3 regions of the Paenibacillus sp. A14 genome follow, and region 2 is predicted to be linked to each of the others. Evidence: riboswitches for the same ligand, from Rfam matches in the RefSeq annotation. Region 2 holds a riboswitch; each other region holds the start of a gene.
What was found. A riboswitch is a leader RNA that binds a small molecule or an ion and turns the genes downstream of it on or off. The one in region 2 is predicted to bind cyclic di-AMP.

Region 1: it holds a riboswitch for cyclic di-AMP, as region 2 does, so the genes downstream of both, V4U88_RS14360 (APC family permease) here and V4U88_RS18870 (hypothetical protein) in region 2, are expected to answer to the same signal.
Region 3: it holds a riboswitch for cyclic di-AMP, as region 2 does, so the genes downstream of both, V4U88_RS25355 (C40 family peptidase) here and V4U88_RS18870 (hypothetical protein) in region 2, are expected to answer to the same signal.

What each region holds. Positions count from the first base shown of each region.
Region 1 is NZ_JBAGJD010000004.1:641,300-645,724, forward strand. It holds gene V4U88_RS14345 (PEP/pyruvate-binding domain-containing protein) at 1-283, shown strand, start outside; gene V4U88_RS14350 (acyl-CoA-like ligand-binding transcription factor) at 392-934, shown strand; gene thiD (bifunctional hydroxymethylpyrimidine kinase/phosphomethylpyrimidine kinase) at 1,038-1,856, shown strand; cyclic di-AMP (ydaO/yuaA leader) riboswitch at 2,069-2,265, shown strand; gene V4U88_RS14360 (APC family permease) at 2,401-4,227, shown strand; gene V4U88_RS14365 (5' nucleotidase, NT5C type) at 4,276-4,425, opposite strand, start outside.
Region 2 is NZ_JBAGJD010000007.1:143,197-147,621, reverse strand. It holds gene V4U88_RS18885 (ABC transporter ATP-binding protein) at 1-902, shown strand, start outside; gene V4U88_RS18880 (OsmC family protein) at 925-1,344, shown strand; gene V4U88_RS18875 (hypothetical protein) at 1,482-1,919, opposite strand; gene V4U88_RS18870 (hypothetical protein) at 1,934-2,425, opposite strand; cyclic di-AMP (ydaO/yuaA leader) riboswitch at 2,573-2,744, opposite strand; cyclic di-AMP (ydaO/yuaA leader) riboswitch at 3,253-3,416, shown strand; gene V4U88_RS18865 (hypothetical protein) at 3,532-3,936, shown strand; gene kdpF (K(+)-transporting ATPase subunit F) at 4,064-4,141, shown strand; gene kdpA (potassium-transporting ATPase subunit KdpA) at 4,197-4,425, shown strand, end outside.
Region 3 is NZ_JBAGJD010000018.1:48,229-52,653, forward strand. It holds gene V4U88_RS25350 (C40 family peptidase) at 1-453, shown strand, start outside; cyclic di-AMP (ydaO/yuaA leader) riboswitch at 696-833, shown strand; gene V4U88_RS25355 (C40 family peptidase) at 840-1,316, shown strand; gene V4U88_RS25360 (GNAT family N-acetyltransferase) at 1,679-2,182, shown strand; gene V4U88_RS25365 (c-type cytochrome) at 2,340-2,702, shown strand; gene V4U88_RS25370 (4a-hydroxytetrahydrobiopterin dehydratase) at 2,797-3,096, opposite strand; gene V4U88_RS25375 (hypothetical protein) at 3,333-3,626, opposite strand; gene motA (flagellar motor stator protein MotA) at 3,818-4,425, shown strand, end outside.

The DNA of each region.
Region 1 (4,425 bases), on a different contig from region 2:
AGGCGTAGTACGCGTTCTCGGACACCCCGAAGAAGGGAACCAGCTATTGCCGGGTGAAATATTGGTGGCTTCCACGATCAACATCGGATGGACGCTTTTGTTCCCCAAAGTATCCGCCATTATAACCGATATCGGAGCTCCGCTGTCCCATGCCGCCATCGTAGCGAGAGAACTGGGGATTCCCGCGGTGGTTGGATGCGGAAACGCCACTTCTCTGTTGAAAACGGGAGACCGGGTCATTGTCGATGGGGGGCAGGGCATTGTCCAAATACTTTCGGAGTGATAATCTGTAAACTACAGTGGGTGGAACAAAAATTGAATTGGGGTGGGGGCTATATCAGAGAAAAGAAACCAGGGCGGAGGCCTACGCGAGCGCAAAAAGGCAAAAGCTATGGCTGAAGTCCAGAAGCACGCGATGCGGTTGTTTCGCGAACAGGGCTATAGGGCCACTACGGTGGAGCAGATTGCCGAGGCGGCGGAGATATCCTACAGCACTTTTTTTCGGTACTTTTCCAGTAAGGAAGATGTGCTGACCCGTGATAATTATGATTCCCTGCTTATTCGCGCTTTTGAGGAGCAGCCTCCCGGTTTAAGTCCTATTCATGCGTTGAAAAACGCCATGATCTCGGAGATTTCTAATATGTCCGCCGAGGAGTTGTCCACGATGCGCGAGCGGAATCAGCTGGTGATTTCGATTCCGGAGCTCTGGGCGGCGTTGGTGAACAACATGACGCAGATGATGCATCTGATCGCGGATATCGTCGCGGGGCGGGTCGGCGGCCACCCGGAGGATCTGGCGATCCGCACTTTAGCCGGAGCTGTGGTGGGTGTGAATATTTCGGTGATACTTCATTATGCGAAAAATCCGGAGACCGATTTTGCCGAGCTTTTGGAGGAAGCGCTAAGCCATCTGGAAAAAGGATTCTCTCTGTAAGACCGGTACAGAACCAAAGCTGAAAATAACTCCACTGACTTTCTGAAAATAATGCTACAATAAAGGCCGAAACAGTAAAGTTTTTCGCAAAGGGGTAATGGACATGACAACCATACTGAAAACATTGACGATAGCCGGCAGCGATTCCAGCGGCGGGGCGGGAATCCAGGCGGATTTGAAGACCTTTGAGGAATACGGGACCTATGGATTGAGCGCGTTGACCACCATCGTGACGATGGATCCGGACCGCGGCTGGCATCACAGCGTATATCCGGTGGATGCGGCCCTCGTTGCCGAACAGCTGAAGACCGTATTTGCCGGCGGGCCCGTTGCGGCCATGAAAACGGGAATGCTGGGCAGCGTGGCGATCATCGAAGTCGTGGAAGCCTGCATTAAGCGGAATCGGCAGCAAAATGTCGTCATCGACCCGGTGATGGTCTGCAAGGGCGAGGACGAAGTGCTGAATCCCGAAAGCGCGGATGCGATCCGCGATTCTCTGTTGCCGCTGGCAACCGTGACCACGCCGAACCTGTTCGAAGCCGGCGTATTGTCCGGAATGGGGCGTCTGACCTCGGTGGCGGATATGAAGGAAGCGGCGAAACGAATTCGGGAACGGGGGGCCCGGAACGTCGTTATCAAAGGCGGGAAGGCTCTCGAGGGCGAAAAAGCGCTTGACATATTCTACGACGGCTCCGAATTTACGATCCTGGAGAGCGATAAAATCGAACCGGCCCACAACCACGGCGCGGGCTGTACGTTTGCCGCCGCGGTAACCGGCGGGCTGGCCTGCGGCATGCCGGTCAAGGAGGCGGTGGAGAAAGCGAAAAAATTCGTGACGGCCGCGATCCGCTCCGGATACGCATTTAACGAATTTGTAGGTCCCGTTTTTCACGCGGGGTATCGCTTGAACGGCGAGCAATAAAACCAGGATTCTTCATTTAAAGGTCTTGTTCTCCTGTGCGGAGAGCGGGACCTTTTTTTACATTTGACGGGGGCTGATAAATCATGAAAGGAAATGAAAACAAGGGAAGTAAGCGCTTAAACGAACCCTTTTGGGTCAATGTTTCGTGAAATCGGGCACATCCAGGGTTTTACACGGATAAGTGAAAGGAGTATATTCACTCATGGATTTCATATCAAAATTCGCTGAATTTCCAGTAAGGGAAAACGGGGGAACCGATTTGTCGTCAACGTTTGGCCGGGAGAGTATCGGCCAAATCAAAGCGGCAGGGGGTGAATCCGCGGCAGCTTTCAGTCAGGGCTTTCGCGGAGGGGTGATTCTCGCCACCCTAATCCGACAGCTAACCTCGTAAGCGTAGTTCGGGAGAGGATGATACTGTGACCATGCAGACATGACATGGACCACAGGGGTTCTGACCTCTGTGGTTTTTTGCTGTGCTCCCCTATGCTTTTTTTCCGAAGAAAATGGGTATTCTATCTTAAACCAACTATGAGGTGTTGCAGTTATGTTTACCATGCTAAAAAGAGTGCTCATCGGTCAGCCGCTGAAGTCTACGGAACTGGGGGAACAAAGGCTCAGTAAAACGAAAGCGCTGGCGATTCTGTCTTCGGATGCCCTGTCCTCCATCGCCTATGGTCCCGAACAGATCCTGATTGTGCTGATGGCCATCGGGGCGGCGGCCTTTTGGTATTCCATCCCGATTGCCGTAGGAATTCTCGTGCTGCTGACGGCTCTCGTCCTGTCCTACAGACAAGTGATTTTCGCTTATCCGCACGGCGGCGGCGCCTATGTGGTGTCGAAGGAGAACCTTGGTGTCAATGCGGGCCTGCTGGCGGGCGGAGCCCTGTTGGTCGATTATATTTTGACGGTGGCGGTCAGCATTTCGGCGGGGACGGACGCCATTACTTCCGCCTTTCCGTCGCTGCATCCTTATAATGTGCTGATCGCTTGCCTGCTGGTTGTGCTGATTACCGTTCTCAACCTGCGCGGCATTACCGAGTCGGCTTCCATTCTGGCTTATCCTGTGTACTTGTTCGTCCTGATCATCTTCATAACGATCGGTGCGGGATTGTATCGGATTATGACCGGCCAGGTCCCGAGCGATCTGCACGCCCCGATCGGTACACCTGTCGCCGGGCTGACCTTGTTTTTGCTGTTGAAGGCTTTTGCGTCCGGGAGTTCGGCCTTGACCGGGGTGGAGGCAATCTCCAATGCGATCCCGAATTTTAAGGACCCCGCCCCGAGGAATGCCTCCAAAACCCTGGCGGCGATGGGCATTCTGCTGGCTTTGCTGTTTACCGGAATCGTCTGGCTCGCGTATTACTACGGCATCTCGCCAAAAGGCGAGGAAACGGTCGTTTCGCAAATCGCCTCGGCAACCTTCGGCAGAGGCGGGATGTATTTCGCGATTCAGGGAATCACCGCAATGATTCTCGTCCTTGCCGCGAACACGGGGTATTCGGCATTTCCGCTGCTGGCGGTCAACCTGGCGAAGGATAAATATATCGCCCGGATGTTCACCGTTCGCGGAGATCGCCTTGGCTATTCGAACGGAATTGTGTTTCTGGCGGCGGCTTCGATTTTACTGATTATCGTGTTTAAAGGGCAGACCGAGCATTTGATTCCGCTTTATGCGGTCGGGGTTTTTATCCCGTTCACACTGGCGCAGGCCGGGATGCTGGTGAAGTGGATCCGGGAGAAACCCGAAGGGTGGAGAGTAAAGCTCACCATTAACGCGGTAGGCGCGGTGATCAGCTTTACGGTCATGATGATGTTTTTCATTACGAAGTTTACGCAGGTTTGGCCCGCACTCATTTTTTTACCGGCGATCGTCATGGTCTTTCACAAAATTCATAAGCACTATGAGGCCGTCGGCGATCAGCTTCGCATCACCACTTGCGAGCCTGCGGCTCGCGTTAATGGCAATGTGTTCGTTATTCCGGTCGCCGGAATTACGCATGTGGTGGAGAATACGCTGAACTATGCCAAATCCTTAAAGCCCGATCAAATTATCGCGGTATATGTGGCTTTCGATAAGGAAGCGGAGAAGCAGTTTGAAGAGAAGTGGAAGCTGTGGCAGCCCGATATCCGCCTGGTGACCATCTATTCGCAGTACCGGAGCATCATCCAGCCGCTGACCAAATTTATCGACACGGTCGAGCATAAGGCCAAGGAGTTGAATTACGGGGTGACCGTGCTGATTCCGCAGTTTATTCCGAAGAAACGGTGGCACAACGCGCTTCATAATCAATCGAGCTTATTGATTCGCGCATTCCTGCTCTATCGCCGGGATTTAATCGTTGCGACCGTTCCGTATCATTTGAAAAAATAATTCGAACACGACTGAAGCCCGGCTCCGTGCCACCCGGCCCGGAGCCCTTCAGCTCAGCATGCTTCGCACCAGTTCGTTCATGCCCTTCCAGGAATCCTTCAGTACGAAGTCCTGTTGAATTCCCGCATTCCACGGCCTCGGAATCAGAATCGTCCGCTTTCCGGCGTCCCTGGCGGCGAGAATATTGTGCGGCCCGTC
Region 2 (4,425 bases):
GGGTGACCGGCGCTGCGAAATCCCTCGACGGCGTATCCTTTGCGATTGAGAAAGGCGAAACGTTCGCCATCGTAGGGGAGTCGGGTTCGGGAAAAACCACCTTGGGCAAAACCGTGCTTAGATTAATAGAGCCTACTTCCGGAAGCATCCTGTTCGACGGAACGGATATTACGCAGCTCGGTGCGGAGTCGATGAGAAAGCTCAAGACCGATATGCAAATGGTATTTCAGGACCCGTTCGGCTCCCTTGATCCGAAATGGACCGTTCGTCGTATTTTGGAGGAGCCGTTGCGTACCCATTTTAAATTACCGCCGGAAGAGCTCGTGAAAAAGGTGGACGATATTCTCGAGGTGGTAGGGCTGACGGCAAAACATGCCTCGAGATATCCGCACGAACTGTCGGGCGGTCAGCGGCAGAGAGTGGGGATCGCTCGGGCGCTGATTCTTGAGCCTAAATTTATCGTTTTCGATGAACCGGTGTCGGCGCTGGATGTATCGATTCAAGCTCAGGTTCTGACCTTGCTGGAGGATCTGCAGAGCCGCCTGTCGCTTACCTATCTGTTCATTTCCCATGACTTGTCGGTTGTCCGGTACATTAGCGATCAGGTCGGGGTTATGTATCTGGGCAAAATGATGGAGATGGGCCCCTCGGAAGAGCTGTTCACGAATCCGCTTCATCCCTATACAAAGGCGCTGATTTCGGCTATTCCCGAGCCGGATATGGACAAGCGAAGGGAGCGGATTGTTCTGTCCGGAGAGGTGCCGAGTCCGCGCAAACCGCCTTCAGGCTGCGTTTTTCATACCCGTTGTCCTCACGCTATGCCAGAGTGCGGCAGCGTTCAGCCAGAGTGGCAAAAAGTATCCGAAAATCGTTATACAGCTTGTCATTTATATCATAAATAGAAAAAGAAGGTAGGTTAACAACATGCAAGTAACGACAACTTGGCAAGGGAAAAAGTTTTTTCAAGCAGAGGGTCCTTCCGGCTACAAAGTGAATATGGACGCAACTCCGCAATGGGGAGGAGAGGGCAACGGCGCTTCGCCCGTGGAGGTATTATTGGCAAGCTTGGCGGGGTGTATTGGCATTGATGTAACGATGATTCTGGAGAACTTCCTGTCTTCTATTGAAAAGATTGAGATTGTAACGAACGGAGTCCGCAAGGAAGAGCCGCCCAAAGGATTTGCCTCGATCGAGCTGATCTTTAAGGTAGACGGCGATATTCCCGATTACCGGATTTGGAAGGCCATTGAACTCGGGACTTCGAAATATTGTTCCGTATCGGACTCGTTAAATGCGACCATTACACACAGACTCATTCTGAATGGCGTGGAAGTGTTTAAATAAGAACGACGGAAATGGAGGATACTCATAGTCTGGACACTTAGAAAAAAAGTGCCGGGACTGTGGGTATCTTTTTGTCTACTGATGAGAGTATCGGAGTCATATATGATGGTTGGAGTGAAAGCGATTCTGGTTTACTCTTATAATATCGAAAAATACGCTATAGATTCATGAATCAACTGTGCTGCGTTCCACGGGCGGTTGCTGAAGAGGCTTCTCTTATATTCGGCTCCGGCCGCTGCTTTGAGGCGGGACTGCCTGGACAGAGCGGTGTCCAGCAAGGCGGATCGGACCAATGCCAGTTGTCCCGGGAGCCATTCCGAGCCTTTGGAATGAACAATTTCCAAGGCTTCTTCTACCGATTGGTTTCGGATGGACCGCAAAAAATCCCCCCATTTAATCAAGTCGAACCATTTGCCGTCCGTAGAGACAGGACAAGCGCCGAAACCGCTGCAGTCTCCGCAGGAAAGTTTTAGGATGCAATACCAGCATTCTTGGGAGCTCCGGGCGGCAATAACAAAAGATGGAGGTCCACTAAAGGCGAACAGCTCAATTCGCGTTAGTCTATTGTTATTCATCTCCGTAACCCTCCTCAACCGTTCATCCAATTAAAATCGACATGATGCATGTTTTCAGCCTTGTGAATATAGCTTCGGATTTCCGTTTCATTTTCGCAAACGGCAGAATGCTCCAGCCATACGGCGTATTTTGTTTTGTGAACAAAGGTTAAATGAGCGGGAAACGACGCTTGCAATTTCAGCACATACCAGCCCGGAGGTATCCGGAGCCAAGGTTTTCGAAAAGCTGCCAGAAGCGGAAGGCGTAAGCGCGCCGACCAATCCTGTTCCTGCTGTTGTTTCCTGAATTCCCGGTAGATCTCGTGCAAAACCTCTATATCCGTGCATTCTTGACAGGATGCCGGTGCGCCGAACTGGCGGAATATCCCGATTTTGCTGTCGCCGAAACCATAACCTACGATAAATCTTTGCCCGTGTTCTTCATACCAGAACGCTCCAAAATACAGGTAACGCAAGCTAACCGGGTCCAGAAGATTCCGATGCGATCCCCAATAATAAGTCCTCATGTCGATCCTCATCCTCCCATAGGGTTAAAATGTTTAAAAGCCCGTTTGTCCGCATGTTTACAACAAAAAAACCGCCGACAGAGAATAAACCCCTGCAGCGGTTTGCGCGGACGGGCAAAATGCCCCGACGCAAAAGCACGGAAATCAAGGTTCTCTCTGCTGCGCTTACGAGGTTAGCTGTCGGATTCGGGCGGTGAGAGTCGCCCTACCTTACGAGACCGATAACGTCTCATTTCGGATTCACCCCAAGTTGGACCGAATTTGCGGTCCGATGGTTCCCCCGCTTCCCGCCATAACGGGAATTCAGCGTTCATACAAGTCGAAGAATTCACGGTTCTAACTATAATTCAGGTCCGTATAAAAAAGGGGTAAATAAACCGCCCACGGGTGTAAAAAAACCGTAAAAATGATGAAAAGTCTTGTAAACATGAGTATTTGCGAGGAAAGAAAAGAGTTTCCATTTTGATAACGCTGCCTTTATCCTAGAACTCCTTATTTCAGTGGATACACATGCTACAGCGTTTTACAATCATTTTGTCAAGGAGTAAGATACGGTCCATGAATTGAATTGCTATTCGATTCTAATGGAGCTGCCGATCCAAAACGGGGAGTCAACGGACCGAAGCTTGTGTGGGAGCAAGCCGATCGGAACCGGGAACGAAATCGTTCGTTCACGACTCGATCAGCGAAGACGGGCGTCTCTCACCGCCTGTAAATGTCAGCTAACCCGTAGATAAAGGATCGTGTGCTATTGAGGGAGAGGATGAATCAATCGGTTATTCATCGTTTTTTCTGCCACAGTCTCGGAAAACTGTGACTTACAATATTTTTTTAAAACGCTGAATCCTTGGAAGACTCAAGGAACGGGGGAACCAACGAAACCGCGCTCGGTTTCATGGGGTGAATCACTCGGCACTCTTAAATGCCTGGTGTAGGGCGACTCTCACGCCCGAATCCGACAGCTAACCTCGTAAGCGTATGGAGAGGCAACATTTTGTCGCGGGCCGATCAGGACGAAGGCGTCATGAGCGAGAAGCCGCGGAAAAGGTTCCTCTTTTCCAAGGCTTCTTTTTGTTGCCTTTTTCCTTGATTCGGAGGAGGAGCGCATGGAGAAAAACCGTATTTTAGTGGCCGCTTCGAATAAAGCGGGGAGAAACTTCATTCGGTTGCTTATGTACCAAAAAATTCCGGTAGCAGCCTTAACCAATAACAAAAGGGAAGAAAAGCTGCTGAGGGAAATCGGAGTGAATGAGGTTTTGCGTGTAAGTACTACCCGTAATAAGGCGGGTGAGATACCTGTATTTCCGATCGGGCGAGTTTTCATTTTTGAGTCCAGTCTACCGCTAAGCTGTCAGTATTTGCAGTTTGTTGCCCGGTTTTCCTGCAAGGCGATAACTGTCGTGACGACCATGTGGCATCCCGAGGCGATTTATAAAAAACTCGGTGCTTCCTTTGTGGTATACACAAAAAACGGGGAAGTCGGGTTTCTACTCAGCGATCTGACTGATTAATTATTTGGAGGAGTGTCGTAATGCTGGATATTTGGATGGGACTAACGTTAGCCGCAGCCTTCGCGCTTGTGATCGGATTTGTCGTTTGGTGCGGGAAAACGGTAGCGGACTCGGGAGGCGAACACGAATGACGATCGTGTTGATGTTTACGCTCGTATTGCTGATCTATTTGATCTATGCCTTACTTCATCCGGAAAAGTTTTAACGAGTGTTTGATCTTTATCTTTTTTATAGCGGCAATACCAGGGAGGAACGGTCAAATGGATATATTGCAAATCGGAATTGTGATCGGCATTTTGCTGCTGATTGCCAAACCGCTTGGAAATTATTTGTTTTATGTTTTTTCTAACGAACCCAATCGCACGGATAAAATATTCGGGTGGGCCGAGAAGCCCATTTTTGCGGTCATCGGGCTGAAGCGCCGCCCGGGCATGAGCTGGAAGCGGTACGCGATCAGCTTCGTCGCGACCAACTTCGTGCTCGTCGCGG
Region 3 (4,425 bases), on a different contig from region 2:
ATTCTTTTCTCCGTTGGCACTGGGAGCGCTTTCGCCGATTCCACGTTGGACGGCGTCATCGATACGGCCTTGGGAACGGAGTACTCTTCCGGCGGCACTACAACGTCCGGCTTCGATTGTTCCGGATTTACCATGTACGTCTTTTCGAAGATCGGTATTAAACTGCCCCATCAATCCGGTGCCCAATACAAGATGGGAACGGCCGTAGAGAAGGAAGAGCTGATTGCCGGCGATCTCGTGTTCTTCAACACTTCCGGTAAAGGCGTTTCTCATGTCGGCGTTTATGTTGGTGATGGCAAGTTTGCCCACGCATCTTCTTCCAAGGGCGTAGTCATCAGCAAACTGAGTGAGAAGTATTATGTACAGCGTTATGTCGGAGCGAAACGGATTCTGAGTACCGATAAGTACGAAGAAGTCACCACCGACTCCCAAGAGCATGACGATGTAGAATAATTCCGGCAAAGGCCCGCAGCGATTCTTTCGAGTCGTAGACTGCGGGTTTTTTCATGGCTGTTTGGGAAATCCCGTTTAGGAGAAATTACCCGTCTCTCCCCGGCATAAACAGGACAATAGAATTAAAATATCCGGCAACCCTAGAATAGCTTGCCAAAGCAAGTTAGGCTTGGTACAATAACCAAAGTAAATAGTAACAACTTTGTAAACATTGTTCGCCACGTCACAACTTTGGGTGCATTCAACTAGACTAGCCGAATTCCCGGCACCCGGGAAACGGGGGAACCATTTTGGGTGAATTGATTACCGATACATAGGAATCATAGGGAACCTTCAACCGAATCCTCAAGCTAACCTCGCAGGCATTGGAAGGAGAACTTTACATCATGAGAAAGACATTTGCAGCAGCAGCGACAAGTTTGGCGATTCTGTTCACCTTGGGGACAGGGAGCGTATCGGCCGAAGACACGACCTTGAACAGCGTGGTTAACTCTGTTTACGGAACGCCTTATAAATACGGGGGTGTCTCCACAAGCGGATTTGATTGCTCCGGATTTACGAGATATGTGTTCAAGCAGATGGGGGTCAAGCTCGCCCGGGTCTCTTCAGCCCAGTACAAACAAGGCACGCCTGTCGCCAAAAGCCAGTTAAAGCCGGGGGATCTCGTATTCTTCAATACCTTGGGCAAGAATAAAGTATCCCATGTCGGCATTTACATCGGTGAGGGGAAATTTGCGCACGCCTCTTCATCCAAAGGAATTCGTACGGATAAATTAAACAGCAGTTACTATAAATCAAAATATGTCGGGGCCAAAAGAATTCTCAGCAAAACCGGTTATTCCACATATGCCGCAGAATCATGACCCCTACGCCAAATTGAGGCGCTCACCTCAACTTAGTTAATACCGCAGTGGTTCTTGCCGGAACCACTGCGTTTTTTTCGCTATATACCATATAACGAAAGTCCGTTCAAAAAGGTTTCCAAATATGGCCTTTCCGCCAAAATTTATTTTTTCACGATCGCCGTTTCCTCTCCCGGACTCCACTGTCCAAATCTTCCCATACTCCACATTACCCCTCTGACCGAGGACGAAACACCTACGTCTTCCTATCTTTACAAGCAACCCATTTCCCGTTAGAGTGAGGGTAAACGGAATTTTCTAATCGATGAAAAGACAGCCCCGCGATATAATATCCATTCCCATTGTTTAAAGGAGGCGCAAACATGGAAAAACCAGTCACTACATTCCGGATCGTTCCCATGGAGGAGAGCCACGGCGCGGCTATCTGTACCTGGAAATACGATTCCCCATACGATATCTATAGCTGGCTCCCCTGGGAACAAATGAAAGCGCTCGACGTGGAGTTTGGGAACCCGGCCTTAAGAGCGCAACAATATGTCTCATTAATGACCCCTGATGATGAGCTCGCCGGATTTGCCCAGTACTTTCCGATGGAAGGGGTGACACGGCTCGGCATCGGGATGCGGCCCGATTTATGCGGCCAGGGACTGGGTAAAACCTTTGTGCTGACGATCGTGGAGGAAGCCCGGCGGCGGAAACCGCAGAATGTCATCGACCTGGAGGTATTGACCTGGAACACCCGGGCGATTCGCGCTTATCAAAAAGCCGGCTTCGTCATTACCGATTTGTACGAAAAAATGACCCCGGGCGGTATTTCCAAACCTTACTACTGTATGGTTTACAAAGGTGCCCCAGTCTCACCTTAATCTATATTGCGAGGTTGTCTGTGATAAACGGCACGTCATTTGGGGAAATATTTAAAAAACCGGAGTAATTCGTTACTTTTTTTGTCACAAACGCTATGATCAATGAGCCTGTTCCGCTATAATGGAAGGGGTAACTTACATAGGAGGGACGATCGGAATGCAGAAGTGGATCATGAGCGGATTACTCGTCGTGGCTTGCGCCTTTGCAGCCGTGTTAATGTTTACATTGCCCGGCCGGGAACAGGTAGCTCAGGAAGAGAAGCCTCAGATGCCTGAAGTCACGTTAAATGCGGAACAAGCCGAGGCCGTTATAAAGGCGAACTGCATCAGCTGTCATGGTGATGAATTGAAAGGCGGAGCCGGTCCGAACCTGCAAAAAGTAGGTTCCGCGCTGTCGGCTGACCAGTTGTTTGGGATCATTACCAAAGGGAAAGGCGGAGGCATGATGCCTTCCTTCAAGGATAAGTTGAAGGAAGAGGAAATCGCCAACGTCGCGCTTTATCTTTCCGAAAAGAAATAACGCTTACAACAATACGCCCGCCGGGGCCTGGGTCCAGGTTTTCGGCGGGCGCTTTTCTGCAGCCTCGATTATCTTGCTTTCCTGCATTCGTTTCTCAACCGGCAGAACGGGCCTTCTCGAATGCTTCATTATATTGCTGCGCTTCCTTGATATCCACGGCCGTGATGCCGCCTTCCTCCCAGGAGGTCAGGCGAAGCGTCACCGTTTTGTGATCGATGGTTATAAAGGGGTGATGGTTAAACGCTTCCGAAATGGCGGCAACCTCGTCCACAAACGCAATCCCTTTCATAAAGTTGGAGAAGGTATATTTGCGGACGATCCAGCGTCCCTCCTCCAGCTCCCAACCTTCCAGCCTTTCCAAATGCGCCTCTACTTCTTGCGGCGTAAACGGCATTGTTCTTCCTCCCCGTTTCCTCAAACTTCCCTGTATGTAATCCTGCAGTGAAGGATTTTATTCTTCGTCTCCAGCCCGGCATGAGCATCCATTTATTGTATTCCATGGATCGGCTGTTCATGCGCGGAAGGCTTTTCCTGATTTACCCTGCCCGTCCGAGCAGGTCTAGCGTGTCGATCTTCTAAGTCTTTATTTTACCATGCTCCCGAACAATATTCCAAAAAAACGCCCCGCTGTCAAATCAAAGCCACGGAGGTCAACTCGTCTTCGCCGATGAGCACATTGATTCTGTGGCCCTCAGCATCGTGAATAACCACAGCGCTGCCCACGCTAATCACGGGTTCGGTCCCCAGCGCAAAGAACAAATCTTCCGCCAATGCCTCTTGGACCTCATAACGTTCTTCGCCGGAAAGGTCCGCCCACTCCGCAGCCTCCATTTCAAAAAATTCATAGCTATCCGGAATGCGTCCAACCGCTTCCGTCAGATCTGCCAAAATATGTTCATAATCTCTTCCGTGCTTTACTCCCACCGCCTAATGGCTCCCTTCTTAGTAGTCTAATACAGACTGTATTCTCATTATACCGGAAAAAACACCTTAAAAAAAAAGGGAATTCTGTCGATAAAAAAGATAAACCGTTTTTCGGACAAGGTTGTAATGCCTCCAGCAAGGATGCGGGAGACAGAAAAATGGAAACAATTATCTCAAGGACGAGGTGTGCAATGGAAATTTCAACGATTATTGGACTTATTCTCGGTTTCGTGGCGCTTATTTTAGGAATGTTCCTGAAAGGTGCACCTATTGAAAGCTTGGTCTCGAACCCTGCGGCCTTTGTCATTATCTTTGTAGGGACGGCAGCGACGCTGTTTGTGGCATTTCCGCTTTCGGACATCAAGAAATTCCCCGTGTTGCTCAAACTCACCATGTCAAAGCCCAAAATGATCAGCAAGGCTGAGCTGATTACCCTGTTCATGGAATGGGCGACCATTACCCGCCGTGAAGGTCTGCTTGCTTTGGAAGCCAAGGTGGAGGAAATTGAAGATGATTTTTTACGCGGCGGGATGCGGATGATCATCGACGGTAACGATCAGGATTTCGTTCAAGACGTCCTTACGGAAGATATCGCAGCCACCGAAGAGCGTCATAAGGCGGGGGCGCAAATCTTCTCCCAGGCCGGGATGTACGCGCCTACCCTAGGGGTACTCGGGGCGGTTGTCGGACTCATCGCCGCATTGTCCGATATGAGTGATATCGACAAATTGTCCCACGCGATTTCCGGTGCTTTTATCGCAACAGTTTTCGGTATTTTCACAGGTTATGTCATGTGGCA